One region of the Vandammella animalimorsus genome, then DNA from elsewhere that is predicted to be linked to it. Evidence: riboswitches for the same ligand, from Rfam matches in the RefSeq annotation. Region 1 holds a riboswitch; each other region holds the start of a gene.
The links. Region 1 has a riboswitch for cobalamin ahead of CLI93_RS02410 (TonB-dependent receptor). Riboswitches for the same ligand answer to the same signal wherever they lie in the genome.
Positions count from the first base shown of each region.

Region 2: another riboswitch for cobalamin. It lies ahead of CLI93_RS00055 (TonB-dependent receptor); the one in region 1 lies ahead of CLI93_RS02410 (TonB-dependent receptor).
Region 3: another riboswitch for cobalamin. It lies ahead of CLI93_RS08950 (TonB-dependent receptor); the one in region 1 lies ahead of CLI93_RS02410 (TonB-dependent receptor).

Region 1 covers NZ_NTBH01000001.1:562,876-572,320, forward strand. The annotation lists gene CLI93_RS02380 (DUF3619 family protein) at 1-249, shown strand, start outside; gene CLI93_RS02385 (DUF3106 domain-containing protein) at 357-1,295, shown strand; gene CLI93_RS02390 (LLM class flavin-dependent oxidoreductase) at 1,326-2,327, opposite strand; gene CLI93_RS02395 (ABC transporter ATP-binding protein) at 2,349-3,152, opposite strand; gene CLI93_RS02400 (FecCD family ABC transporter permease) at 3,149-4,180, opposite strand; gene CLI93_RS02405 (ABC transporter substrate-binding protein) at 4,177-5,229, opposite strand; gene CLI93_RS02410 (TonB-dependent receptor) at 5,226-7,448, opposite strand; cobalamin riboswitch at 7,600-7,785, opposite strand; gene CLI93_RS02415 (response regulator) at 7,944-8,633, opposite strand; gene CLI93_RS02420 (type IV pili methyl-accepting chemotaxis transducer N-terminal domain-containing protein) at 8,746-9,445, opposite strand, start outside.
Region 2 covers NZ_NTBH01000001.1:7,914-17,358, forward strand. The annotation lists gene CLI93_RS00035 (ABC transporter ATP-binding protein) at 1-322, opposite strand, end outside; gene CLI93_RS00040 (FecCD family ABC transporter permease) at 319-1,311, opposite strand; gene CLI93_RS00045 (ABC transporter substrate-binding protein) at 1,308-2,264, opposite strand; gene CLI93_RS00050 (DUF7676 family protein) at 2,276-2,857, opposite strand; gene CLI93_RS00055 (TonB-dependent receptor) at 2,857-4,878, opposite strand; cobalamin riboswitch at 5,064-5,332, opposite strand; gene CLI93_RS00060 (LOG family protein) at 5,389-6,018, opposite strand; gene CLI93_RS00065 (glycosyl hydrolase family 28-related protein) at 6,029-8,113, opposite strand; gene CLI93_RS15255 (hypothetical protein) at 8,194-8,595, shown strand; gene CLI93_RS00070 (diacylglycerol kinase) at 8,778-9,176, opposite strand; gene CLI93_RS00075 (NADP-dependent malic enzyme) at 9,291-9,445, opposite strand, start outside.
Region 3 covers NZ_NTBH01000005.1:143,208-152,652, reverse strand. The annotation lists gene CLI93_RS08950 (TonB-dependent receptor) at 1-1,711, opposite strand, end outside; cobalamin riboswitch at 2,149-2,354, opposite strand; gene CLI93_RS08945 (M23 family metallopeptidase) at 2,478-3,446, opposite strand; gene CLI93_RS08940 (DciA family protein) at 3,545-3,952, shown strand; gene CLI93_RS08935 (PDR/VanB family oxidoreductase) at 4,164-5,147, opposite strand; gene CLI93_RS08930 (aromatic ring-hydroxylating oxygenase subunit alpha) at 5,172-6,221, opposite strand; gene CLI93_RS08925 (recombinase-like helix-turn-helix domain-containing protein) at 6,260-6,484, opposite strand; gene CLI93_RS08920 (VOC family protein) at 6,554-7,525, opposite strand; gene CLI93_RS08915 (aldehyde dehydrogenase) at 7,522-9,009, opposite strand; gene CLI93_RS08910 (aspartate dehydrogenase) at 9,030-9,445, opposite strand, start outside.

The sequences.
Region 1 (9,445 bases):
CGCCGCGCTGCGGCATGGTGGAAAAGAACCCTGGCCCTGCTGCCCCTGGCCGCAGTCGGCGCGGGCGTGATGTTCACACAAGGCGCCGTCAGCAATGATGGGGCCTCCGAACTGGCCCAGACCGATACACGCATCCTCGCGCAAGAGCTGCCGCCCTCGGCCTGGTCTGACCCTGGTTTCCAGCAGTTCCTGAAAAACCAACGCATCGCATTGCCCGCTGCTCCATCCCCGCAGCAGCGCAGCCAATGAATACCACCCACCTGGGGCCATCTCTGGCCCCAGGCTTTCATGGGCAGCCTTGCTGCTGCAAACATCTGCCATACCATACGGGGCCTGCCCCAGTGCCCTGACTACTTGTGCCGTCGCCCGCCCACCCCACTCCCACCACTGCCGCTCAAACGCACAGCGGCAATCGGCCTGCTGTTGCACTGGGCTTTGCCTGCCTGCTGCTGCTGGCACTGAGCTGGGCGGGCCTGCAACACCCCTTGCTCGCACCAGCCTTGCCTCCAGGCATCGTCTATGCTGGCCCCCTGATCCTGCAGGGAAATCCGCAGCCCTTACCCGATCTGGACACCCCAGCGCCAACCACGGCGGACAGCACTGCAAGCGGCCTGCACATCACCCGCCCGATCTGGGCCGACCTGCCCGAAGAGCAGCAAACCCTGCTGGCCGGCCTCCAGCCGCTGTGGCCCTTCATCAGCAGTGCGGAAAAACGCCGTTGGCAAGCCATTGCCCGGCAGGCCAAGTCGCTGGACGATGACGCCCGCCAGCACTTAATGCGCCACATTGCTCTGTGGGGCGCGCTGAGCGAACCTCAGCGCCACGCCATCCGCCAGCGGTACCAGCACCTGAACGAGACCGAGCTGCTGCGTCTGGCCCAGGCCTGGCGCGATTACCAACAGCTCTCGCCCGAAGAGCGCCTGGCCCTGCTCCAGCAAGCCACGCAGCAGCCCCAGGCCGTCAAGGCACGGTCCGGCAGCACAGGCTATGCCACGGCACCCCGGCGCAGCCACAACTTGGTGCGTATCCCCGCAGCCAGCCAGAGCGGGCCCGGCCTGTCCAACCTGCCCAAAATCCCGCTGCAGCCGGTGCGCTTCAACCGCCGCAGCAGCCCGCCCGTGGCCGCCAAACCAGCCGATCCAACGCCCGCGCTGAGCACCGTCACCACCGTCCAGGTGGATGCCGCGCCCACCTCAGCCCCCCCTCAAGCCCCTCCACTGAGCGCACCCACAGTGCGTTACTGGCACGGCATCCCCATTACCCCGCCAGAGCCCGCCCCCATCTACGCCAACTGAGCGCCTGTCAAAAGGCCGCTGCTGCCCAGCTTATGCCTTGCCGCGCAGCATCGGCATGGCCTCCTGTGCGAACAGGCGCATGGCGGTCAGGGCGGCCGGCCAGCCCAGCAGGCCGTTGGCGTTGAAGACCAGGCGCAGATGGGCGCAGCCCGTGCGCTGTTGCAATTGGCGCAGCTGGGCCACGCATTGCTCGGGCGTGCCGTAGATGAATTGCTCGCGCAGGGCCTTGGCCGTGTCCATCGCGGGCACTTGTTCGGGTGTTTGGCCACGCTTGGCGGCAAAGTACAGGCGGCGCTGCCAGAGCTTGGGCCACAAAGCCTGCAATTGGCCCTGCACGTCCTGCGCACTCGTACCGATGACGACGTAGCGCGAGATGGGCGAGCGCTGCCGCAGGGCCTGGGCCAGGGCTTGAGAGTGACCACCCCGCTGAGCGCAGGCAGCGGCGTCCAGGCGTTCGAGCTGCAAGGTCTCGGGCGGCTCCAGACTCAGCAGCAAGGGAATGCGCTGGGCCACTGCAAACGCAATGCTTTCTTCAGAGCTGGCCGCCAGGTACAGCGGTAACGCGCTGGCGCCGCTGGCTTCTGTTGCAAGGGCCTTTTGCAGCGCCTGCACGCAGCGCTCCATGCTGTCGCGCGCCTGCTCGGGGGCGATGCCCAGTTGCTGCAAGGTAGCCGGATCGGTGCCACGGCCAATGCCCGCATCAAAACGCCCGCCACTTTGGAACTGCAACTGTTGCACCTGTTCGGCCAACAGCTGCGGGCGATGCAACGGCGCCACCAGCACCGAGCTGCCCACGCGCAGGCGCTGCGTGCGCGCCAGCACGGCGGCGGCCAGCAGCATCGGGCAGGGGTAGGGCCAGGCTTGCTCTTGCAGGCGAAATTCGTGGAACCAGACGCCGTCGTAGCCCAATGCTTCGGCCTGCTCGAACAAGGCCAGGAACTCCTGATGCGCGCCTTGCGTGGCCTCGCGCGACCAGCCGGCCAAGTCGATGCGCAGGGGTTCAACAGGGAAATAAGAAAAGTCTTGGGCCATTGTTGATGGATCGTGTTTTCCTCACGAGAGGGGCCATTGCGCGCGCAGCAGCACCTGCGGTGGCGTGCCGATGCGCTCAAAGCGCACACCAAAGTGCGCATCCAGGCGCTCGTCCAAGGCCAGCTCTGGGCCGCCGTCGAGCACGATGCGCCCCTGGGCCATGACGAGGATGCGCTCAAAGCACTGGAAAGCCAGCTCCAAATCGTGCATGACCACGACCACCAACTGCGCTCGCCCGCGCTGGGCAAGCGCGTGCACCAGCTCCAGGCGGTGGCGCACGTCCAGCGCCGCGCCCGGCTCATCGGCCAGCAAAATGGGCGGCTGCACCGCCAGCACGGTGGCCAACAGCACCCGCGCCTGCTCGCCGCCGGAGAGGCTGGACCAGCGCCGCAGCGCGAATGCGCCCAAGCCTTGCGCATGCAGCACTTGCGCCGGGCTTTTACCCAACTCGGGCCGCAGCGCCAGGCGCACCTGCACCAGCTCCTGCACCGTCAAATCCCAATGCGGTGTGAATTGCTGCGGCATATAGCCGATGTGGCGGGCCCGTTCGGCCACCGGCATGGCCGCCATCGGCCGGCCATGCAGCAGCACCTGCCCGGCATCGGGGGCGCTCAAGCCAGCCAGCACCGACAGCAGGCTGGACTTGCCCGCGCCATTGGGCCCCACCAGGGCCACGGCGCCGCGCGCTGGCAGCTGCACGTCGATGCCGGCCAGCACCTGGCGCTGCTGGCGACGCAGCAGCACACCATGCAAGGCCAGGGCCAGCGATGCAGGGCCAGCTTCAGGCTGAAGATCGGAGGCCAGCGCCGTGTTCACAACCGTCATTGCCGCAACCTCCGCGCCAGCAGGATGATGAAAAACGGCCCGCCCGCCAGGGCAGTGACCAGGCCCAGCGGCACTTCAGCCGGCGGCAGTACGGAGCGCGCCAGCGCATCGGCCAGGGTGACGACGATGGCACCGATCAGGGCCGAGGCGGGCAGCACGTGGCGGTGCAGCGCCCCGACCTGCCAGCGGGCGATGTGCGGCGCGGCCAGGCCCACGAAGGCCACCAACCCACCCCAGGCCACGGCCACGGCCACGATGAGCGCGCCGGCCACCACGGCCCAGGGCACGAAGCGCGCCACATTCAGGCCAAAGCCCTGCGCCAGCTGCGGCCCCAGGCCCAGCAGATCCAGCCCACGCGCGGTGCGCTGGGCCATGAAGGCGCAGCCCAGCGTGGCCGCCAGCAGCCCCAGCAGGCCGGGCCAGCTCGGCGTTTGGATGCCGCCAAGCATCCAGCTCATCACCACTTGCAGGCTGACGGTTTCGTCCGACAGCGCCAACATCAAAAACGAGCGCAGCGCGCCCAGCACGGCGGCAATGGCCACGCCGGCCAGCAGCATGCCGGCCGCATCCAACGCGCCCGCCACCCGGGCCACGCCCAGCACCAGCAGCGTCGCTCCCCAGGCACCGGCAAAGGCCAGCGCGGGCAGTAGCCAGGCACTGGGCAGGCCCAGCGGTACCAGCAGCGCCACGCTGGCGCCCAGCGCCGCGCCTCCTGAGGCCCCCAGCAGATAAGGCTCGGCCAACGGGTTGCGAAACACCCCTTGGAAGATGGCGCCCGACAGCCCCAGCAATGCCCCAACCAAGGCTGCGGCCAGCACGCGCGGCAGGCGCCATTGCAGCAGCAGGCGGCTGCTCAGGGCTTCGTCGCCGCCCAGCGCAGCCAGCACGGCCGCCGGGCTGGCCCAGCGGTGCCCGGCGCAGGCGGCCAGCAGCAGCGCCAGCGCCAACAGGGCTGCGCTCCCGTAGAGGAAACGCCGCCAGCGGGCCTGGGCGGGGGCTTCATCTGGCAAAGGATTGGGTTGGCTCATGGCGGCGTGGGCGCGGCCTGCGCTGCGCCGGGCAGCAGCTGGCCGGCGCGTTGCGGATGCAGGGCCTGGAACAGTTTTTCGATGCCGTCGATGGTGCGCGGGCCGGGGATGAGGAATTCGGCGCGCGCCACAGTCAGCGTGCGTCCGGCGCGCACGGCCGGCAGGTCGCGCCAGCCGGGGCTTTGCAGCAGCTCATCGAAGGCCGCCTGGGTGCCGGCAAACAGCAGCACCTCGGGCGCGGCGGCCAGCACGGCCTCGGGCGAGACCTGGGCCAACGGCCCCAGGCCTTGCAGGGCGTGGCGTGCGCCGGCAAGCTCGACGGCCTCGGCCGTGTAGCTGCCGGGCCGGGCCACCAGCAGCATGCCATTGCCCATGCGGCCGGTGATGAGCACGACGCTGGGCGCGGCCCCCGGCGGCACGCTGCGGGCGATGCGATCGAGCCGCGCCTGCAATTGCGCCGCCAGACACTGGCCGCGCTGCGGCACACCGGCGGCGCGGGCCACCAGGCGCAGGTTGTCCAGCACCTCGCCCACGGAGCGACTGAGCAAGACCATCACCGGCACGCCGATGCGCTGCATGGGCTCGACCAATTGGTGCGCCGCCTGGCGCGCCGGGGTGACGATGACCAGCTCGGGCGCCAGCGCGGTGACGGCATCGACCGAAAAGCCCAGCCGCCCGCCCACCTTGGGCAGGCCCAGCACGGCCTTGGGGTAGCGGGTGTAGTCCTCCACGCCGACGATGCGCCCGGCCAGGCCCAGGTAGGCCACCAGCTCGGTGTTGGAGGAAAAGATCGTCACGATGCGCTGCGGCGGGCGCGGCAGCGCCACATCGCGTCCCAGCGCATCGCGCAGCAGCACCGGGGCGCTGGCTGCGGGCTGGTCGGCCTGCTCATGCAGGCAGTGCGCCAGCCAGGGGCTGGTGCCGCTGGCTGGATCGGCTGCCGCCGCGCCGCTGGCCCAGGCAGGCCAAGCTGACCAGGCCAGCGCGAGCAGCAGCGCTGCGCACAGCCCGCGCAAAGCCGCCCTCCCCCTGCCGCGGCTGGCGCTCAAAAACGCGCCTCCAGGCCGAGCTGGAATTCGCGCCCGGGCATGGAAGTGCCGCAGCCGCCGTTCTGGAAGCGCCGGTCGGAGATGCAGGCCGCGCCGCGGTCGGTGGAGATGAAGATCGGGTGCTGGTTCTTGTCCAGCAGGTTGTTGACCGCCGCGAACAGGCGCAGGCTCTGGCTGAGCTGGTACTGGCCGCGCAGGTTCCAGACCGTGAAGCTGCCCTTGCGGTGCAGGAAGGCGCGGCGCGGCTCGGCCTGCGGGATCAGCAGCGACTCCTCCGTGTCGTACCACATCGGCCCGCGCAGAATGCCCGCCAGCTGCACATTCCAGGCGCCAGCTTGGCCCTCGCGGCCCTGGCCGTAGCGCAGCCCGGCCGAGAGCGCATGGCGGTACATGCGCTGCACGCGCTGACTTTCCAGCGCTGCAGCGGCGCCCTTGTCCTGCATGGTGAAGTGGTAGTAGCCGTGGCCAAACAGGCTCAGCGCCGGCGCACCCGCGCCCCAGCCCAGGGCCTGATCCAGGCGCAAGTGCGCGCTGGCCTCCAGGCCGCGCGCGACGATGTTGGCGCGGTTGTTGCCGTAGTCCGAAGTGTTGGTGCCCGGCCCGCGCGAGATGGTGATGATGCGATCACTGATGGTGTTCTGAAACAGCGCGCCATCGAGCCGCCAGGCCGCGCCCTGCCAGGTTGCGCCCACCTCCAGCTGGCGCGCGCGCTCGGGCTTGAGGTTCGGGTTGCCAAAGCTGCGCCCGCCGCCCAGCGCGGTGAAGTCAGCGGCCAGCTCGGTGGCCGTGGGCGCGCGAAAACCCGTGGCAGCCAGAGCCCGCAGACTGGTTTGCTCGCTCAAGCGATAGGTGGCGCCCAGCGACCAGGTCAGCGCGTCGTAAGAGCGCGCCGCAGCGCGCTGCGCGGCCAAATGCGGGGTATCGTCAAAGTGCGTGCGGCCCCAGGTCTTGCGCACGCCGCCGCGCAGCGTCAGGCGGTCATCGAGCAGACGCTGAGCGTCCTCGAAGTACAGCGCATGCACTTGCTCGGTCTGGTTGTAGTCGATGGGCGGCACCTGGCGGGCGGGGCCGCCGGGCACGGGCAGGCGCTCGCGCTGCGAGCGCAGCTTGCTGCGCTCGGTGTCGTAGCCCAGCAGCACATCGTTGCTGGGCGTGAGCGCCGCGCGTGCATGCAGGCGCGCTCCCGTGGCATTGAGGTTGCGGCGGTTGTAGTCGCGCGCCGTGCCCGGCGCAGGGTTATTGCCCGAGCGGATCACTGGCGAGGCCCAGTTGAACTCATCCACGTCCTTGAGGCGGTACAGGTGCGCCGTCCAGCCCAGACGCTGATCGGCGCTGGCGCCGTCATAAACCAGATCCAGCGAGCGATTGGAGCGGTTGTCCCGGCTCAAGGTGTTGGCGCCCGAGCCGCGAAAGCCCGCATCGAAGATGCCATCGGTGCGCAGGTTCACATCCAGCCGGTGCTGCTCGTGCAGCTGCCAGCCCCAGGCGACGCTGGCGCCACGGCGGCGCCAGGCGGTGTTTTCCATGCGGTGGCCCAGGCCGCTGTCGTAATCCTCGCGCCCACCGGCTGAGACGCCAACGAACCAATCCATGTTGCCGCTGGCGCCGCTGGTCTGCGCCTGGGCGTGGTACTGGCCCCAGGAGCCGCCGCGCAGCTGCACGCTGGCAGGCGGCTGGCCCTGGCCGCTTTTCATGATGACGTTGACGATGCCGCCCATGTTCTGGCTGCCGTACAGCACCGAGGCCGGGCCGCGCACGATCTCGATGCGCTCGACCTCGGCCGGGTTGAGCTTGGAGAGATTGGCCGTGCCCGCGCGGCGGCCATTGACCAGCACCAGCACCTGGCTGCGGAAGTCGCGCCCCTGGCCATCGGTGGCCGCGCCGCGCAGGTTCATCGAAGTCTGCGCCGCCGTCCACTCGCTGAAAAAGCCCACGGCGTGCTCGGCCAGCAAATCCGTCACCGAGCGCGCCGAAGAATGCTCGATCGCCTCGCGCCCGATCACCTGGGTCGTGCCGGCGATGCGGCTGCGCTCCTCGGGCCGCGCCGTGGCAGTGACGAACACTTCATCCAGCGTCGCCGCCCCATCGGCCGCAGCCTGCTGGGCCAGCGCTGGCGCGCACAGGCTGGCACAGGCCAGCGCCACGCCGGCCAGGCGGCCAGCAGCTCGATGATGGCCGGGCGCAGCAAAGCCCTGGCCCGATACAAAGAAACGGGTCATTGAATTTCCCCTTGCCGCGCCAACCCGCGCAGCCAATACACACTCAGCGCCCCGGCCCGCCGCCTTGCCAGGCCACGCGCCCTGCACGGGCGGCGGCTGAAGAAATAAGGGTGGCGGGCGCGCAAAGACGCCACCAGGGTGGTTTCGCAGCCGGTCTCCGGGCTCGTCCAGGCCGCAGGCGCGCATCAAGGCGACGCGCCTGCAGAACACCGCCGGGCCTTCCCATGGCGCAGGGCCACAGTGGCTGGCCCCGGCAGCGCGCAGCAGCCGGGGCCAGGGCGGATACAAGAACCTACCGTTGCGGGGGCAGCGCAGGCTTGGGCACACCTGCTTCCCGCCGGGCCTTGGGCAGCGCAGCGCAGGCCGCACGCCCCTCCAGGCCCGGCCGCCAGCGGCATGCCGGCGGACACTACGAAACACTGCGGCCGCGCGCACAGCAGCGTGCGGCCGCGCAAAAGGCGCGCATTGTAGTTCGATGAGAGTCTGTTCTCGATCTCAGTCGGGCTTGCCGCCCTCCTCATCGGCCAGGCCGTGCTCGACCACATAGACCGCGATTTGCACGCGGCTGTTGAGGTTGAGCTTCTTGAGCACGTTCTGCACATGAATCTTGACGGTGCTCTCGGTCACGTCCAGCTCGCGGGCGATGACTTTGTTGCTGGTGCCACGCGCCAGCAGGCGCGCCACCTGCACCTCGCGCGCCGTCAGGCGACTGCGCTGGGCATCGCCATCGGCAGGAGCTGCAGGCGCGGGCGGCGATGGGGGCTGATGACGAAATTGCTCGACCAGCTTGGCCGTCATGCCCGGGTCGATCACCGGCTCGCCCGCCACGGCGCGGCGGATGCCCTGCACCAGGGCTTCGGCGTCGATGTTTTTGAGGAGGTAGCCGCGCGCGCCACTGCGCAGCGCCTGCGCCAGCTCTTCACCCTCTTCAGAGACGGTGAGCACGATCACCGCACTCTCGGGCACGTCCTGCGAGAGCATTTGCAGAACTTCCAGCCCGCTGGGGCCGGGCATGTTCAGATCCAGCAGGATCACGTCCGGGCACAGCTCCTTGGCGCGCTTGAGGCCCTCGATGCCATCGGGCGCTTCACCTACAACTTCAAAGTCCTCCTGGCGCTTGAGCAGCAGGCGCAGGCCGGAGCGGAACAGGGTGTGATCATCAACAAGCAGAATGCGAATGGTCATGGATATATCGTGGTTTTTTATGTGTGCCGCCAGCCCGCACCCGCAGCAGTCAGCAGGCCAGAGCACTGGATTGGGCTGAGCGGCTGCGGCAAGCTGCGTTGAGCACTGCGCATCACGCTGGCTGGCGTTCGCTGGCAGGCAAGGTCAGTCGCACGCGCGCACCAGCGCCAGGGGCAGAGTCCAGCAACAGGTGCGCGTTCATGCGTGCGGCTCGCTCGCGCATGATGCGCATGCCCACATGGGCGTCACTGCGCGTGCTGACTTCCTCGGGGTCATAGCCCTGGCCATCGTCCTGCACATCCAGCGTGAAATCGCGCGCGTTGTCGATGCGCACGGAAACGCGCCGGGCCTGGGCATGCTTGCGCACGTTCGAGAGCGCCTCCTGCAGCAGAAACAGCACCTGCAGCTGCTGTTCGGGCGCCAGCGGCGCGCCCTGGGCATAGTGCAGCTCCAGCGCAATTTCACAGCCGCTTTGGCGGCGAAAGCGCTGTACGGTGTCCTCAATCAGCTCACAGAAGTCGCCCTGCTCGAGCTTGCTGCGAAAGTTGCTCAACAGCTCGCGCACATCCTGGTAGCTTTCCTCAACGCCGGTGCGCAAGAGCGGCAGGATTTCATCCACCTCCTGCGCGTCCTGGCGGCGCACGGCATCCTCTAGCAACTGCAATTGCAAGTTCAGAAAATTCAAGCCTTGCGCCAGGCTGTCGTGCAAGCCCTGGGCCACCAGGGAGCGCTCTTGCACGACCGCCAGCTCGCGCGCCTTGGCGTCCAGGCGGCGGTTTTCCAAGGCCACGCCCAGCAACTGGCCCAGCGAC
Region 2 (9,445 bases), 550 kb from region 1:
CATGCGGCAGACGGCCCAGCGCCACGACTTCGCGCACCGGCAGCGGCCATTGCAGTTGCGCGCCCTGGGCCAGATAGGCCATTTGGCGCGCGCGCTCGGCTGGCGGCCAATCGGCCAGCGGGCGGCCTTGCAGCAGCACCTGGCCGCCGCGCAGCGGCAGCCAGCCCAGCAGCGCGCGCAGCAGGCTGGTCTTGCCGGCGCCGTTGGGGCCGACGATGCCCAGCAGTTGCCCGGCGGCCAGCTGCAGCTGCGCGCCATCGAGCAGGCGGCGCGCGCCGGCCTGGGCCTGAAGCTGCACGGCTTGCAGTGCAGGGGTGTTCATGCGCGGCCCTCCCGGTGCAGACGCAGGATCAGCAGCAGGAAAAAGGGTGCGCCGACCAGGGCGGTGAGCACCCCCAGGCGCAGCTCCTGCCCGCCCACGTAAAGCCAGCGCACGCCCAGGTCGGCCAGCAGCAGCAGCGCTGCGCCGGCCCAGGCGGCCAGTGGCAGCAGCTGCGCCGGGTTGCCGCGCGCCAGCGGCCGCATCAGGTGCGGCGCGACCAGGCCAATGAAGCCGATGCTGCCTGAGACGGAGACGGCCGCGCCCACGCTGGCGGCCGTACCCAGCAGCACCAGGGTGCGCAGCCGCGCCACGTTGATGCCCAGGGAGTGGGCAGTCTCCTCGCCCAGCGACAGCGCCAGCAGGCCGCGCCTGGCGCGCAGCAGCAGCGCCAGACCCAGCGCGATGAAGGGCAGGGCCAGGGCCACTTCGCGCTGGCTGCGGTCGGCCAGCGAGCCCATGAGCCAGAAGACGATTTCCTGCAGGGCATAGACGTTTTTCGTCCAGTTCATGACCAGCGCGATCAGCGCCCCGGCCATGGCCGAGACTGCCACGCCAGCGAGGATCAGCAGCGTGGTGCTGGCCTGGCGGCCGGCAAGAAAGAACACCAGGCCCACGGCGGCGGCCGTGCCGGCCATGCCCGCCAGCGGCAAGGCCAGCGCAAAGGCGCTGCTCAGGCCGGTGTAGAGCGCCAGCACCGCGCCCAGCGCCGCGCCGTTGGAGACGCCCAGCAGCCCTGGCTCGGCCAGCGGGTTGCGCAGCAGGCCTTGCAGCGCCGCGCCGGCCATGCCCAGCGCCGCGCCCACGGCCAGGCACAGCAGGGTGCGCGGCAGGCGCAGGTCCAGCAAGATGCGGGTGGGGATGAGTTCGCCCTGCCAGGCGCCTTGCAGCAGGCGCGGCAGAGGAGTGTCGATGTAGCCCACGGCCAGCGACAGCAGCGCCAGCAGGGCCAGGGCGGCGGGGGCAAGCAGCCAACGCAATAAGTTGCTCATGGCGTGATGGGGCGGGGTTGGGGCAGGGAGCTGGCGTTAGCGCGGCGCGCCTGGGCCAGCCGCTCGGCGGCGGCGATGTTCCACGGCCCGCCGCAGACGGTCATGCGTGAGGGCAGCTCCAGGCGCTGCACGCCCAGCTCTGCCAGCACCGGGTGCTGAAGCGGGCGCTGGGCGCCCAGTGCGTTGTGGCCCCAGCGTGGCACGAGCAGCAGCTCGGGGCGCTGGGCGATCAGGCGCTCCAGCGGCAATTGGCCATAGCCAGGCACGCCGGCTTCGGCGGCGGCGTTGCGCCAGCCGGCCAGGCCGAGCATGTCGTCGTAAATGGTGCCGGCGCCGGCGCTGTGGCCGTTGGCGCCGTAAAGCGCGGCGGTGGGGCGTTGCACGGCATTCGGGTTTTCGGCGGCCACGCTGGCGGCCAGGGCCTGCTGTGCGGCCTGCATGTGCTGCACCAGTTGCTGGCCGCGGGCTTCATCGCCGGTGCTGCGCGCCACGAGCAGGATTTGCGCCTGGGCATCGGCAAAACCGTCGGCGCCGGGCACGGCCAGCACAGGGATGCCGAAGCGGCGCAGCATCTGCGTGGTGTGCAGCGTGGTGTGCGTGCCCACCAGCACCAAGTCCGGTTGCAGCGCCAGCACTTCCTCGGCGCTGCCACGCACGCTGGGGATGCCGCGCGCGGCTTCGGCCAGCATGGACGAGGTCGGATCGCTGGCCAGGCGGCTGAGCGCGGCAATGCGCGAGCGCTCGACCAGTTGCAGCAGGATTTGGTCGGTGCAGAGGTTGAGCGAGACGATGCGCTGCGGGCGTGTTGCCTCGGCGGTGGCCGTGGTGGCTGGGCGCTCGCTGGCGGCCTGTGGCAGTGGGCTGGCCGCAGGCGGCAGCCCAGCTTGCTCGGCCCTCTGGCAGCCTGCCAGCGCCGCCAGCATTGCCAGCGCCGCAACAGGGGCTTGCTTCATCCGTCGCACATTCAGCCGCCGCACACAAAGCCTTTGCCGCTCTGGTCGGCCGGGTCGGGCGGCAGGTTCAGGTAGTCGCTGCGCAACTGGTTCCAGGCCGCCAGACGGCTCCAGTCGGGCGTGGCCGCCAGCGCCTGCTCGTCGGTCAGGAACGGGTTGGGCAGGAACACCGTCAGCTGCTGGTGCCCGGCGTGGGTGAACAGGCGCAGGCCCCAGCTGCGCGGCGCGCCATCGCGGTCGAGCAGGCGGTACAGCTCGGCGCGACCGGTGCGGCGCGCATGGGCCAGCTCGGGCGCTACGCCCTTGAACTCGCCAATGCACAGGTGAAAGTGCCAGGCGCCGAAGTCGATGGTGGCGTAGCCGTCGAGCAGGCCCACGCGCAGCGGCGCGTTGGGGGCCTTGATTTCATAGACGACGCCGGGCTCGCAGACGCCGAAGTGGATCTGCTGCCACCACTGGCCGAACACGTCCTGCAGCAGCATCCACAGCGTGTCCTCGTCGGTGGGCAGGGGCCAGGCTTCGCTGACGCTGCCATCGGGTTCGGTGCGGCGCTGCGGTGCGTTGGGGACGGGGGGGCTGCTGGCGGCGTTCATCACAGCTCCCAGATGTAGCGGAGCTTGAACTGGCGGCCCGGCTGCGGGAAGCCGAACTTCTCCCAATAGAACTTGTCGGTGAGGTTGTCCACGCTCAGTTGCAGCGCGTGCTGCGCGGCGAACTGGTAGCGCAGGCTCAAGTCGGCCACGCTGTAGGGCGCGTAGCTTTGCTGCTGGCCGTAGGTGGCGGGGTTGACCCAGTCCAGATCCTTGCGGCTGCCCACATGGCGCAGCGCCAGGCGGCCGCTCCAAGGGCCGTGTTGGCCTTCGAGCGCCAGGCGCCAGGTCTGCCGGGGCACGTTGTTGGCATCGACCCATTGACCTTTGACCTGATCGCGGGCCTTGAGCATGCGCGTGCCCGACAGGCCCAGCGACCAGCCGGGCGTGAAGCGCCAGCGCGCCATCAGCTCCACGCCCTGCATGCGGGCGCGGTGGGCATTGGCAAAGGTGCTCAGGCTTTGCTCGGGCGTGTCGATGGCCTTGACGCTGACGATTTTGTCGCGCACGCGGGTGTCGAAATAGGTGGCGTCGATCTGCCAGGCGTGGTTCTCCCAGCCCAGGCCCAGATCCCAGCTGCGGCTGGATTCGGGCCGCAGCGCGGCATTGCCGCGGGTGATGAGGCGGCGGCCGTCACGGACGCTGAGCGATTCGCCCGTGAGCTGGAAGGCATCGGGCGTCATAAAGCCTTCGCCGTAGCTGGCATGGGCCGTGAAGCCGCCGCCCAGGCGCTGTTGCACGCCAGCGCTGGGGCTGGTCTTGCCGAAGTTCGCCTTGCCTGGCGTGAAGCTGGTGAGCAGCGGCGTGGCCAGCGTCTGCACGCGGATGCGGTCGTGGCGCGCGCCCAGGTTCAGCACCGTCGCGCCCTGGTTGAACTCCCAGCTTTGCTGGGCGTACAGGCCGGCGCTTTGGCGGCGGCTGTTGGCCGAGTAGGGCGCGAGCTGGGCGCCGCTCTTGTCGTAGCGGCGCGAGGTGGACTGGGCGCGGTCGGCATCCAGACCCAGCACCAGCCGCGCGCCGGCGCCCCATTGCCAGGCGTCTTGCAACTGCAGGCCGCTCCAGCGCAGCGTGCCGCCGTAGCTGCGGTAGGGGTAGGTGGTGCCTGGCGGGTCATAGCGCGAGCTGACGGTGGCATTCTCCGCAGTCTGACGGCCGGTATAGGCGCTGGCGCTCAGGGCGTGCGCGCCCAGCTGGCCCTGCAGTTGCAGGCGCGTACCCCAGCGGTCCAGATCCTTGCTGCCTTGGTTTTGCAGACCGTAGGCGATGTCGCCGGGCGAGGCAATGCCCTTGCCGCGGTACAGGCTGCTGCGCCAGTCCAGCTGCCATTGCGGCGCCAGTTGCAGGCCCAGGCGCAGTGCGTGCTTTTGGATGTTGTAGTCCGAATGCGGGCGTTTTTGGCCATTGCCCATGCGCATGTCGCCCTCGGCCTGCCACTGGCCGCTGTAGTCGAAGCTCAGGCGCTCATTGATGCGGCCGCCGGCGCGGCCCTGAAGCTCACGCGCGCTGAACTGGCCCAGGCCGGCGCTCAGGCTGGCCTCAAGCGGGCCGGTGCTGCGCCGCGTGATCAGGTTGACCACGCCGCCCATGGCCTGTGAACCGTACAGCGCCGAGGCCGGGCCTTTGAGCACCTCGATGCGCTGCAGATCGCCAGTGCCCAGCGTGCTGAGGTTGTCGGTCATGGCCGGCAGGCCATCGACCAGCAGCAGCGTGCGCTGGTTCAAGCCGCTGAACTGCGGCCCAAAGCCGCGAATGCCCACGCCCGAGAGCTGGCCCGGGTACTGGATCACATCGACACTGGCATTTTTCTTCAGCACGTCCACCAGCTCGCGCTGTGGCGTGGCCTCGATGGTGGCGGCATCGACCACCTCGATGCGCTGGGGCTCATCGGCCAGCGGCGTGGGCGCGCGGCTGCCGGTGACGACGACAACGGGTAATGTGCTGGCCTCGGCCTTGGGTTTTGTTTGGGCCGGTTGTGTGTCGTTGGGCTGGGCCTGCAGGCCGGGCAGGGCCAGCAAGAGAGGCAAAAGGGGGAGGTGTTTTGGGGACATGGGCGTTTTCTCAGCCAAGGAAATCCGCCACCGTGATCGCGCTGATTCGCATGCGCCAAGGCCCGCAGCCGCCAGGCGCAGGCGCGCCCAGTGCAGCCGTGCCACTGTCGCCCGCCACCCCGCAGACGATCACCGTGACCGGCGGTGCACGCCGGGGCGCGCACTGCCTGACAATGCAGGCCGGTATCCGGACTCGCAAGACCAAGAGCGCCGCCTTCCCAAAAGGGCTGCCCAGACCATCGGCGGTCTGAACTTCACCCAGCTTCAGTGGCTGCCGCCCGGCGCAGCGTGTGCGCAGCAGGCGGCCTGGCGCCCCCATCCTTGCTTACCGTTGCGGGGGCAGTCAGGGCTTTGCACCCTGTTCCCGTTGAACCCGCTGCCCTGGTTGCCAAGAACCCAGGCAGCGCGGCACCTGCAAACCACAAAGAAAGCTGCGTCCGCGCTGGCGCTGAGCAGTGGCGCCGAGCGCAGAACGCGGCGCGCATTTTAGCGGCCCAGCAGCCCTGGCTCGGCCCTGGCATTGCCGGCCTGGGCGTTCAGCGGCGCGGCCGCTTGTGGGCCTTGCTGCAGTTGCTGCAGCAGCTCGTGCAGCAGGGCCTGGGTGTTGTTGCTGGTGGTGGTCAGCGTCATCTGCCAGTCGCTGAGCAGCCCGTTGGCGATGCAGTGCTGCAAGAAGGGCTGCAGCGCGCTGTAGTAGCCGTCCACGTCGAGGATACCGATGGGTTTGTCGTGGTAGCCCAGCTGTCGCCAAGTCCAGATCTCGAACAGCTCCTCGAAGGTGCCGATGCCGCCGGGCAGGGCGACGAAGGCATCGCTGCGCTGGGCCATCATGGCCTTGCGCTGGTGCATGGTGTCCACGACGAACAGCTCGTCGCAGGCTTCGTTGGCCATTTCCTTGTGCACCAGCACGGTGGGGATGATGCCCACCACGCGCGCGCCCGCTTCCTTGGCGGCCTGGGCCACCAGGCCCATCAGCCCGGATTTGCCGCCGCCGTAGACCAGCTGGCCGCCTTGCTCGCCGATCCAGCGGCCAACGGCCTGGGCGGCTTCGATGATGCGCGGGTTGCTGCCATTGCGCGAGCCGCAGTAAACGCAGAAGGAGAAGCGGGGTTGCATCGGGGGGGTCTCAGGGGGTGAAGAGGGTGTTGCCACTGACGGTGTTGGCCGTGCCCTGGTCGAGGATGGTGTGGCTGTGGATGTAGTTGCCCGTCACGGTGTTGCCCGAGGTGGTGTCCGTCAACCACAGGCCGGTGTGCCAGAGGCGGTTGTTGCGGATGCTGCTGCCGCTGATGCGCTCGAGCGTGACGGAGCGCAGGTAGTTGGGCTCGAAGGTGTTGCCTTCGATCTGCACCCCGCTGACGCGGGCGCTGCTGGCGCTGACCTCGTAGGGCACGCCGGCATAAATGCCGTAGCCGCGGTTGCCGGCCACGTGCGCCTGGGTGATGCGCACGTTGTGGATGGTTTCGTCCTTGCCGGGCCGGATGTCGATGCCGGTCATGGGCGCCACGCCGTGCGTGCTGTGGTAGCGCCCGCCCTGCACCAACACGTCCTGGGCCGAGGCGATGGCCAGGCCGCGGCGGCGGTTGCCCTCGGCCACCACGTTGCACAGTTGCACGTCGCGGCTGGCTTGGGTCACGGCCAGGCCATCGCCCCAGGCATCCTGGACTTTGACTTGCTCGATGACGATGCGGCTCGATGCGGCCACCATCACGCCCGTGCCCCAGGCGCCTTCAGCGCCTTGGCGCGTGTGGCGGTCGCCCAGCACCGTGCCGCCGACCAGGCGGGCGTTGTCCACCTGCTGGAAGCGCACGATGTCGTAGAAGCCGGCGCTGCCGGGCTTGGCTTTGAGCACAGCCTGGTCGGAAAGCCGCAGCGTCATGTGGCTGCGCATGAACAGGCGCTTGGCCGGGTCGATCAGGTAAGTGCCCTCGGGCACCCAGACCATGCCGTTTGTGCCGGCGGCCTGGTCAATGGCGGCCTGGATGGCGGCGGTGTCGTCGCTGCGGCCATCGCCCTTGGCGCCCTTGTCGCGCACGTTGATGGCCTGGCCTGCAGCGGGCATGGGCGCGCACTGCCCAGCAGTTGGCGCTGGCGTGGGCGAGGGGTTGGCCACGGGCGCGGGCGGGATGGGCGCAGGGGCCACCACGGGTGCCGCATCGGTCGGCAGCAGGGGCACGGCGGCCAGAGTATTGAGCCGATTGTTGGCAATGGTGTTGTGCTTGGGGCTGCCGTCGGCGTTGGGCTCGTCGACGATCAGGCGATCCAGCGATGCCCCGGGCCGCCCGGTGATGGCGTTGTCCGTGATGGTGATGAAGGTCGCCAGCGGCTCCAGGCTGATGTTGAGGTACTGGCTGTTGATGATGCGGTTGCCAGTGATGCGGGTTTTCCAGCTGCGATTGCCCAGGCCCAGGCCGATGGAGTTGTCGATGATGGTGTTGCCCTCCAGCGCGACGTTCTCGATCTGGCCGGGGTAAGTGGTCACCATGCCGATGCCGCGGCCGGCGTTGTTGATGAATTGCGAGCGGCGGATGGTCACGTTCTTGACGTGCTCGCGGAGCGCCTCTTGCGCGTGCCCCCATGGCTCGATGTCGATGCCGTCCTGGGGCGGGGTGCCGTGCGTGTTCTTGAACACCGAATCCTGCACCACGATGGTGTCGACATCGACGATGGACATGCCCTGGCGGCGGTTCTTGTCGGCCACCACGGCGCAGAACTTGACGTTCTGGCTGGCGCCGCCGACGTAAAAGCCATCGCCCCAGAACTCACGGGCCGTGACGTTCTCGATGGCGGTATGGCGCGCGCCGCGCATCACGAGGCCAGAGCCCCATTCGCCCAGCTGCCCGTCGGCGGGGATGCGGTGCGCGTAGCGCTCGCCCTGCAGATGGCCGCCCAGCACGTGGGCGTTTTCCACATCGTTGAAATGGAAGATGTTGTAGTGCCGCGAGCCATTGGGCATGGCCTTGAGCACGGCCTGCTGCGACATGTGCACGGTCACGCCGCTGCGCATCTGCAGGCCGCACCGCTCTTGGCCCCAGCCGCCGCAGGCGTTGACCGTGGCGTCGATCATGTAGGTGCCAGCCGGAATCCAGACGCGCCCGCCGCTGCCGGCCGCTTCGTCCAGCGCAGCCTGGATGGCCGCCGTGTCGTCGGCCTGGCCATTGCCCTTGGCGCCTTTGTCCTTGACGTTGACCGTCAGCGCAGAGGCGGGCATGGGCACGCAAACCCCGGCAGTGGGCGGCGGTACGGGCTCTGCCGCAGGGGCAGGCGTGGGCGCGGGAGCCGGCGGCGGCGATGGCGGCGCAGGTGCGGGTGCAGGAGGCGGAACTGGACTGGGCGCAGGCGGTGATGGCGGCTGCGGAGCAGGAGCAGGAGCAGGAGCAGGAGCAGGAGCAGGAGCAGGAGCAGGAGCAGGAGCAGGTGCAGGTGCAGGTGCAGGTGCAGGTGCAGGTGCAGGTGCAGGTGCAGGTGCAGGTGCAGGTGCAGGTGGCCGTGGGGCGGGCACCGGCGCAGGCGCTGGCGGCTGCGATGGCGTTGGGTCGGGCTGCGGCCCAGGGGCTGGGTTGGGCGCAGGAGGACGGTTGTCGGATTGACCATCGCCGCCGCCGCCACAAGCGGCCAGTGAGACGGCCAAGGCCAGCATGGCCAAACGCTTTGCGCGCATGCAACTCAACATCACGGTTCCCTCCAAGATGAATGCCGCAGCTGGCGTGCGTGGCCAAGTCGCCAGCCCCTGCCTGACACAGGCGCTGCGCAGCCCAGCGGGCCTGGCGCGGGCACAAACAAGGCGCTCTGTGGCGCCGTTCGTGCAGGTGTTTGCTTTTGTAAAAAATGTTCAGGCGATTATAGGGAGCCTTGACGCTGTCTTGGGGCTGGCATCAGGCGCCGGCGGTGCAGCAGGCAGCCCATTTTGCCCAAAGCGCCCAGGCCCAAATGCCCAGGCACAGCGCCAGCGCCAGCAGCACGGCAGCGCTGCCCAGGTCCTTGGCTTTTTTCGACAGCGGATGCCATTCGGGGCCGATGCGGTCGACCACGGCCTCGATGGCGGAGTTGAGGATTTCGACCAGCAGCACCAGCACGGGCAGCGCGATGAGCACGGCGGTTTCCAGCCAGCGTTGCCCGGCCCAGAAGGCCAGGGGGATGAGCACTGCGGCTAGCAGCAGCTCCTGGCGAAAGGCCGCTTCCTGCCATGCGGCGCCCAGGCCGTGGCAGGAGTTGCGCAGGGCCGGGCCCAGGCGGGCCAGGCCGGTCTTGGGTGAGTGGGGCGAGGTGGGCATGGGCGGGGCCGGGTGGGGCTGGCTGAGGGCGGGCTTGTGGCCTGTTGCAGCGCCTTGGCCCTGGCAGCCCCAGGGGGCAGCCAAGGCCAGGTGCTGCAGCCGGCGCGGCCAGGCTCAGTGCGGCGCGTTGACGTTGGCGGCGGCCAGGGCCGTCATGTTGACGATGCGCCGCACGGTGGCCGAGGGGGTCAGCACGTGGGCTGCGCCGGCCGCGCCCATCAGGATGGGGCCGATGGTGGTGCCGTTGCCGCCCACTTCCTTGAGCACGT
Region 3 (9,445 bases), on a different contig from region 1:
GCACCGACAGGCGCGGGTTGTCGGCATCGCGCGTGATGATGTCCTTCTTCTCGATGCGGTAGGCTGCCGCCGTCCACTCGCCCAGGCCCTGGCCGAATTGCTGCTTCAGGCCCACTTCCAGCTGGCGCGCCGTGCTGAGCTTGAAGTCGCGGTTGGCCAGGTTCAGCGTCAGCATGCTGGTGATGGGGTCGTGCCCTTGTGAGAACTGGCCGTACAGGCTGGTGCCGGCGCCAAGCTGGTGCGTCAGGCCCAGGCGCCAGGCCGTGCCGCCCAGGGTCTTGTCAAACGGCGTGCCGCGCACGCGCTCATGGCGCGAATAGCGCGAGACGTCGCGGCGCAGCCCGGCCAGCACCAGCCAGCGCGGCTGCACCTGCCAGGCGTCCTCCAGGTAGAAGGCGTGAGCCGTGGTGCGGGTATCGAACTTGGGCAGCGTGGGATCGGGGCTGTGCCAGAAGCCGTGCTGCGGCCAGCGCGCCGGCACCGTGGAGCTGCCGCCATAGGGCGCGTTGTTGGTGTGCGTGAAGTCGGTGCGCGAGACCTCCCAGCCGGCCACGGCGCGGTGCGCGCCCAGTTCCAGAACGGCCTCCAGGCGGTTGCCCAGCTGGCCCATGTCGTGGCCGATTTCCAGGTAACTGCTGCGCGCCACCGTGTCCGTCTGCGGCTCGTAGCGGTAGCTCTCGATGTTCTTCCAGTGGCGGTGCGCGCTGAAGCGGTACAGCTCGTTGCGCAACGTCAGCCAGTCCTGGGCCTGCCACTGCGCACGGGCGCGCAGGCGGCGGTCCTCGTAGCGCACGATGCTGTCCTCGCTGTTGTAGTTGCGCTGCTCCAGGCCAGGAACAATGCGCCCATCGTGCACCGGGCTGCCGAAGTAGCGCTCGGGTTTGTCCATACTCAGATCGGCCAGCAAATCGACCTGCCAGCGCGCATCGGGCTGCCAGCGCAGCGTGCTCATTAACTTGCCGCCGCTGCTGCGGCCCAGCTCGCGCTGGCCGGTGGCGCGGTGGCCGTACACATCCAGGCGGTAGCTGAACTGCTCGCCCAGCGCGCCGGTAGCGCCCAGGCCGGCGCGCACCGCGCCATGCTGGCCAGCGCCCAGCAACAGCTCGTGGCCGCGCGTGCGGCTGGGCTGCTTGCGCACCGCGTTGATGGTGCCGCCCACGGTGCCGCCGCCATAGACGGTGGCGGCCGGGCCGCGCAGCACCTCAATGCGCTCATAGCCCCAGCTGTCGCTGGGATAAGTCACCGTGCCCGAGGCCACGCCCAGGCGCAGTCCATCCTCGGCCACGCCCACGCTGTTGACGCCGCTGAAGCCGCGCGTGGTGAAGGCCATGCCGCCATTGCCGGGCGCGCCCTGCGGCGTCATGCCCGGCGTGCGCGCCACGATGTCGGCCAGCGCATGATCGCCGCGCTGGCGCCAGGTTTGCTCATCCTGCGAAGCCAGGCTGGCAGGCAGCTGCTGGGCGTTCAGGCCCGTGCGGCTGCCCGACTCCGACGGTTGGGCCAGGCCCAGGGCGCTGGCAGGCAGCTGGGCCTGCACCTCGACGGTGGGCAAGGTCTGCTGCGCCCAGGCCGCGCAGCAAGCGCTGCCCAGCACAGCGGCTGCAGTCAGACGCAGACGCAGACGCGCGCGGGCGGGCGCGGGCGCGCAGCGCCCTCCTAGGGTCGGCCAGAGCGAGAGAAGAGAAAACGGTGTGTGAGTGCGATCAATCATGACAAAGCCAGAGCAAACCGCCTGCCTCGCATGCCGCACACGCCTGCAGGCGCCGCCGCGATCGCCACGGGGCCGCAGAACGCATGCACGCGCACCACGGGTCGCCGCCTCTGGCTGATCGCCCTTGCAGGGCCTGTCTGAGCGCCTCGGCTGCATCCCCGCAGACGGTGGTTGGGCGCAATGCCCCACGCCATCCCATGGGCGGCGCGGGGCGCTTGGAGCCTGCTCAAAACCTCTGCCCTACGGGCAAGACTTTGCGCAGGCTCTGACAGGCCGGTATCCGGGCTTGCAAGCGCGCCGCTGCATGACAGGCACACAGGGGCGCATTGTCTGGGCCTGGCCTTCCCAACGCCTTCGCACACCGCAGGATGCGGCCACGCAGGGCGCCAGTGGCTGGCCCGCCCCCCCCTTGTGACGAGGGCGGCGGGCCACGGCAACCGTGGCGGGCCTTGCAGGCCGGCCACGGATTTTTCAGAGAAACCAGACAATGGCAGGCAAGCCAGAAGCGCGCTTGGCGCAACCAAGGCAGAAGGCTTGCCCACGGTCACTTGCTGACCGTTGCGGGGGCAGCCAGGGCTTTGCACCCTGTTCCCGTTTAACCGGCGCGCTTACGCGCGTCGGCACCTGTTGGGTTCGCCCTGCCATGCAGGGCGGGCGCGAGTATAGCCGCAGCGCCTGCCCGGCCCAGCCGCCCAGCCCCTGTGAAACGCGCTCGGAGCCTGTTCAAAGTCTTGCTGCCGGCCGTGCAAGGACTTTGAACAGGCCCTCAGAACTGCGCCAGCAGATCGGACCAATCGGCCCGGCGGCCGGCATTGAGAAAGCGCTGTGGGTCTTGCTGCTGGCCGTTGTGCAGCACCTCGAAATGCAGGTGCGCGCCGGTGGAGCGCCCGGTGCTGCCGACCTCTGCGATGGTCTCGCCACGGCGCACCACGTCGCCGCGCTGCGCCAGCAATTTGGAGGCATGGGCATAGCGGGTCACCAAGCCATTGCCGTGGTCAATTTCCAGCAGATTGCCATAAGCGTGGTGGTATTCGTGCGTGATGACAATGCCGCCTGCGGCAGCCAGGATGGGCGTGCCGGTCGGGGCCTGGAAATCCAGCCCCATATGCTGGGCCTTGCGCCCGTTGAAGGGGTCAAGGCGCAGGCCAAAGCCCGAGCCCACCACGCGTCCGGGCACCGGCGCCTGGGTGGGGATCATGCGCTGGGCCAGATAGCGGGAAAACAGCTGCGCCTCCACGGCCGCGAGGAAGTCGGCCTGCGCCGTCAATCGCGTATCCAGCAGCTGCAGCAGCTGACGCAGCTCTTGAGCCTGCAGCGGCACTTCGCCCACCAGCGGGCCGCCCGCGCCGCCATCAAAAGCGCCCAGCAGCGCCGCCGGTGCAACCGGCTCGGGCGCGGGCAGACCCGCCAAATCGGCCACGCGCCCGGACAGCCCCTGCAGCTGCAGCAACCGGGCCTGCATCTGGCCCAACTGGCGTGCCATGTCGTCGATGCTCTGGCGCATCAGCGCCCGCTCAGCGGCAAAGGCCTCGCTGGCCTGGCTGGCCACGCCAAGAAAGCGATCGATGCTGCCGGCCTGCTCGCGCCAGCTGCTCTTGTGCAGCTGGTGCTGCAGCAGCAACAAACCGGCAGCCCCGGCCAGCAACAGCGCTGCCAAACCCAGCGCCAGCGCAGTCAGTGAGAAATTCAGGCAGTAGCTGCGCCGCAAACGGGCGTCGGTAATAATCAATTGCATGGGTGCGAACCGCCAAAAACCAAGTCAAGCCAGGCCGCAGCGCCTGGCTGTGGCGCGCCTGCCGGGCGAGCGAGGAAATTACGAAAACGGGGGCAGTCATGCCTGAGCAGAACGCCCGCCCGAAGCCGCGCGCCCAGCCTCCCCGGCATGAAGCCCAGACCGCAGGCCAGCGCGCGGCTGGCACGCACATCGGCGCGCTGGTGCAGCGCTCACCGCTGCTGGCGCAATTGACGCAGCAGGCCGAGCTGTCACACCGCCTGCTGCAATGCATTGCGCCCCATCTGCCCGCAGCGCTGCGCGCCGCCGTGCAGGCGGGGCCGGTGCTGGGCCAGGAATGGTGCCTGATTGTGCCAAACCCGGCCGCCGCCGCCAAATTGCGCCACCTCAGCCCGCTGCTGATCGATGCGCTGGCCCAGCCAGGGCCTGCCTTGCAGGAAGGCATGCCCCGCATCGAAAGCATCCGCGTGCGCGTCAGCAAATTGCCTGCGCCGGACGCTTGCAGATAACCGAGGCACCTACGTCCCCGAGACAATCAATTGCTAGGAGTTGTTGAGATTTAATGTTGCGGTGGTGTTTTCGGCCAAAACTCCACAGCTGCCATGTTGAAAACGTTTGCAAGGTATACAACCTTACGCTCGTTTTCGCCTTGCTTCTGCGGCCGTTACCTCGAAAAACCGCTTCGCAAACCCAATCTCAACAACCCCTAGCCCAAAAAAGTCAAAGATCCAAGATCAGCTTGGGAGACTTGGCCCTTGAGACGCAAATCATCATGACCTGATTCGACTCCTTTTCCTGCTTGGTCAGAATGCCATCAAAATGCTCAACTTCACCGTCGAGCACCCGGACCTCACAGGATCCGCATACACCTTCCTTGCAGGAATGCTCGCACTCGATACCCTCATCCAATAGCGTGTCGAGCAAGCTTTTACCTGCGGGTACCTGCACGGTTTTGCCAGAGCGCTCCAGGTACACCTCGAATGCACCATCCTGCGCATTGGGCGATAGTTCAGCGGCAACGAAGCGCTCTATATGAGTATGAGGATACCCCAGTTGCTCACACGTCCGCTCGAAAGCATCGAGCATAGGCGCCGGGCCGCAGCAATAGTAGTGGGTGTCGCCACCCTTGCCCTCCAGCAATTCGGCTAACTCGGGCGGGTGGCCAACTTCCTGATCAAAGTGCCAATGCACGTGCACTCCATGTGCTGAAGCCAAGCCTTCAATCTCCTCGACAAAGGCCGCCTCGTTGCGATTGCGCGCGCAATAGATCATTTCGACACTGCATCCCATGGCGCAAAGGTGGCGCAGCATGCACAGCAAAGGCGTCACGCCAATACCACCTGCAACCAGCACACTGTGCTGGGCACCATCGGCCAATGCAAAATGGTTGCGCGGTGCAGAAATTGTCAGGATCTGGCCGACCCGCAGGCTCTCGTGTACCCAGCGAGAACCGCCTCGGCTACCGCGATCTCGCAATATGCCAACGCGATAGAACGGATGACGGACATCAGCCGCGCTGACAGGCTGACACAACGAGTAGCTGCGCACCAGCCCATTGCCCAAGTGCAGGTCGATGTGCGCACCTGGTGTAAAGGAAGGGAAGACCACATCCGGGGCGGCCGGCCGCAACTCAACGCTAATGATGCCTTCCGCCTCGTACCGAATGGCAAACACCAGAGCCTGCAGAGTAATGGCTGTATTCATGCATTTACTCTTTCAGTCGAGGACTCAGAGGGCTTGGGCAGCCGGCTGCTCACGCGCCTGCAGCTGCTGCTTGGCCATCGAACGCAGATGACGCCGCAACCGCACCAAACCCATGTCATGCTGGTAGAGCGATTCGCGCAGATTGGCACCGGCTTCCATGTGCTCAACCAACACACGATCTTGTTCGAGCACGGCCCAGTGACGCGCCTCCAGGCGATTGCGGTAGAGAAAGCGCCAAGTGTCACGCTCCCAGCCTGGTGCCAATTTGCGCACGCGCCAAAAGAACACGGCCGACAACGCCTGACTAATGGGTGAGATGCCATAAATGATGGCGAAATTACCGCCCGGCCCGCCAGTCTTTGGGTATGGGATTTCCAGACGCATCCAGTGCGTGCCCGTATCACCAAACTCGGTCCAGTCGAAGTTGACGTTGCGCTGACCTTCTTTCTCGAATATGAAGCCGGTATCGGTGTCTCGGATGGCGAACTTGGCTTGCGTATCGCCGCTGTGCATGGTGTGCGACTGCTTGTGCAGGAAGGTACCGTGCATCGGATCCATGACGTTATCGTTGATGTAGCGCCAATCTCCCTTCCATTCAACGTAGCAGAGAAAGCGCGCATACTCATCGTCGTTAGCCAACTCCTCGGGCAACACCAGTTCGGGAGGGTTATCACAGTGTGCATCCCAAGCGTTATAGAGCCAGACCGCGCCAGCACGCTCGCGCACCGGATAGCTGCGTGTAGCACGCGACCCTTCTAGCTTGCAGCCAGGACTGCCGGGGACTTTAGTGACCGTTCCGTCACAGCGCACCTCGACACCATGGTAAGGACAGGCGATGGTGTCACCCAGCGCCACGCCCAGCGACAGCGGCGCGCCGCGATGCGGGCAATGATCTTCCAGTGCATGCAGCCGGCCATTGGTGGCATCGCGCCACAACACCAACTTAAGGCCCAGGCGGTACAGTGACACTGGCGCCTCTTTGATGAATTCGGATGGACAAATCGGGTACCAAAGGTCCTTGAGGCCGACTTCGAGCAACTGCTCAACAGGATCGATGGGGGGAATGGTTTGCATGGTCGTCACTCCTTGTCATGGGGCACCAGATGCGCCGATCACCGGCCAAGCACCTTGATCTCAACACGATAACTCTCTTCAGTCCAGGGTTTGCCGCTGGGGCTGACCGGACCTGCTTTGTTAAGGTAGTCGATCAGACTGGGTAAATCGTAGAGCCCCATGCCAAAGGCGCGCTCCAACGCATCGCCCAGCAAGTCTTCGTAGCTGGTTTGTGCACGGGTTCTGGCCTGATGGGGTTCTAAGTAACGATCGTGGACTTGCATGATGGGCTCCAGTTCTCAGTACTACGTGGGGAAAAAGCGTGCAACCAAATGAAGAGGTTTTTGATGCAGTCAGCGCTTCTCGGTCAGAAACTTACCCTGCGGATCTGTAGCGTCTTTCTGGCGACGCGTCTGGCCGTCAATGCCTCCTTCAATGGCCCATTCGGCGAACACCGTCGGGCCAGGCTTGAATTCCCGTGGCTGCCATGCAGCGGTCAGTTGATCCTCATCGGCGTAATACTCGATCAGCGCGCCGGCCGGGTTCTTGAAATACCAGAAATAGGCCGAAGAAACTGGGTGGCGGCCCGGGCCAAGCTGGGTTTCCCAGCCACAGCGCGAGACATGCATGCCGCCACCAAACACCTCATGGATGTCACGTACTGTGAAGGCAACGTGGTTCAAGCCACGCTTACCGTTGGGCAATTGCAGCAGGAATAAATCGTGGTGGCCACCTTCGGCGGCGCAGCGCATGAAGGCTCCGCGGTCGGGGTAGCGGTCGGACGAAACGAAACCGAATTTCTCGGCATAAAATTTTTCGACGGCCTGAACGTCCGCGACGAAAAATACTACGTGACCAACCTCAATGGGGTGAGCACGTTCGTAAATCGGCGCCGGCGAATCGACGCGCGGGCGCTCCTTCCAAGTATTCATAGCGGCACATTCCACGTCCACGTCACGCTTACGCGTGACTTGCAGACGCACAGCCATGCCGTTCGGGTCCACACAGCCGATACGGCGTACACCTTCAACCGGTGCGTCAAAAAACCCCGACTCGGTGGCAATGCGCTCGGCTATGGCGTCCAAATCACTTGCACTCTCAACACCCCATATGACTTCGCGCAATGTCGCCCCGTCCTCGATAGCAGGGGGCAGGTCTGACCTATTAGCGTCGGCAAGCACGACACGGCAGCCATTGAGACATTCAAACACCCTCTCGTCCGGATGGCTGTCAACCAGCGTCAGACCCCAATCGCTCATGAAGCGCTCGCAGGTGGCAATGTCTTCCACGCCGTACGTGATTTGGTCGATACCGAGCACGCTCATTGCTTTCCTCCTTGAATGCAGGCCCAGGCCAACGGCTGTTCATTCGTACCCCAGTACATGCTTTTTTGCTCCATGTACTGAAAGATGCCCTGGCGCCCTTTCTCGCGGCCCAGGCCAGAATCACGCCAGCCGCCAAACGGGGTGGCAATCGAAAACTGCTTGTAGGTGTTGATCCAGACGGTGCCCGCTTGTACCTCACGGCCTATGCGCCAAGCGCGTTTGAAGTCGCGGCTCCAGACGCCAGCAGCCAACGCATAGACACTATCATTGGCTTGCTCGATCAGTGACTCCTCGTCATCAAAGGGCATTGCCACCAGCACCGGGCCGAAGATTTCCTCCTGCGCTATGCGGGCTTGGTTACTCAACCCTTCAATGATGGTGGGCGTATAGAACCAACCGCGCTCAAATACGCCACCACTGGGACGCACACCCCCGGTGCGGATACTCCCTCCCTCCTCCACACCCATGGCCACATAGCGCTCAATACGATCACGATGGCTGGCCGTAATCAGTGGTCCCATCTGTGTGCTCTCCGCTGCTGGATCCCCAACGCGCAGCGCCTGTGCGCCAGCGACCAAGCGCTGAATGAACTCGTCATAGATACGCCGCGCGACGAACAAACGTGAGCCAGCAATGCAGGACTCACCCGAGCTGCTGAAAATGCCAAACAGCACACCAGCGACAGCATGATCGAGATCAGCATCTTCCAATACCATCGTCGCAGACTTGCCACCCAACTCCATCGACACAGGCATCATCTTGCTAGCGGCAATAGCAGCAATGTGCTTGCCAGTGCTTGTGCCACCGGTGAATGAGACTCTCTTGACCAGTGGATGGCGCGTGACCACATCGCCGATGACCGACCCCTTGCCAGGCAGCACGCTGACTAGCCCCTTGGGCAGGCCGGCCTGCTCACAGATACGGGCCAATTCCAGCGACAATAACGGAGTGACCTCGGCTGGCTTGAGAATTACTGCATTACCCGCCGCCAGCGCCGGTGCCAGCTTCTGCGCATCGCTAGCAATAGGCGAGTTCCACGGCGTAATGGCTGCAACCACCCCCATCGGCTCGTGCACACTCATGCTCACGTATTCACCCCGCGACGGAGTAATGATGTCCTCCAAGGTCTCACAAGCTGCACCGAAAAACTGGAAAGTGCCAGCCGCGCTGGCCACCAAAGCGCGGGTTTCGCTAATCGGCTTGCCGTTGTCCTGGCGCTGCAGCTGCGCCAACTCTTCCGCACGCTCGCGGATCAGATGAGCAACGCGGTAGAGCACGTCGGCGCGCTGATGTGGCAAACGCCGCGCCCAGTCGCTCTGCAAAAAAGCGTGGTGAGCGTGCTCAATGGCTTCCTGGACGTCCTCGACGCTGGCTGCACGCAGCCGCGCAACTTCTTCACCAGTGGCTGGGTAGGTAGTGGCGTATTCCTCGCCACGGCCATCGCGCCATTCACCAGCAATGTTGATTGGCAAACAGTTATTCATCGTGCTTGTCTTTGAGAAGTTCAAATAATCACTGGCTGCACCCGGTTCTGGATAGCCCGTATCAAGCTGTAGACGGTCTGTGCCGAGGTCTTGGGATTGCTCGCCAACGCCAAATTGCGCATGCTCAACTCGAAGTGGCCGAAAGAGCCCTCTGCCTCAATAGTGTGGACGTTATCCCGAACTGTTGGATCGACAATCAGTCGCACCTGCGTTGCATCCAGCCCCAGCCCGGCCAGCGACACAGTCGCTGCAACGTTGGCATTTTTCGGGAACTGCGCGGCCGCCTGTCGGGCCGTGCCCTCGAAAACCACTTGCGGTTCACACAACGCAGCCAGATCGACCCTCTGCTCTACCGGCGTTCCCATCCAAGCCTTCGGTGGTTTACGGCCGGTATAGCGAACCTGAGAGAGACCGCCTACCTTGGCAGCAGCCAGCG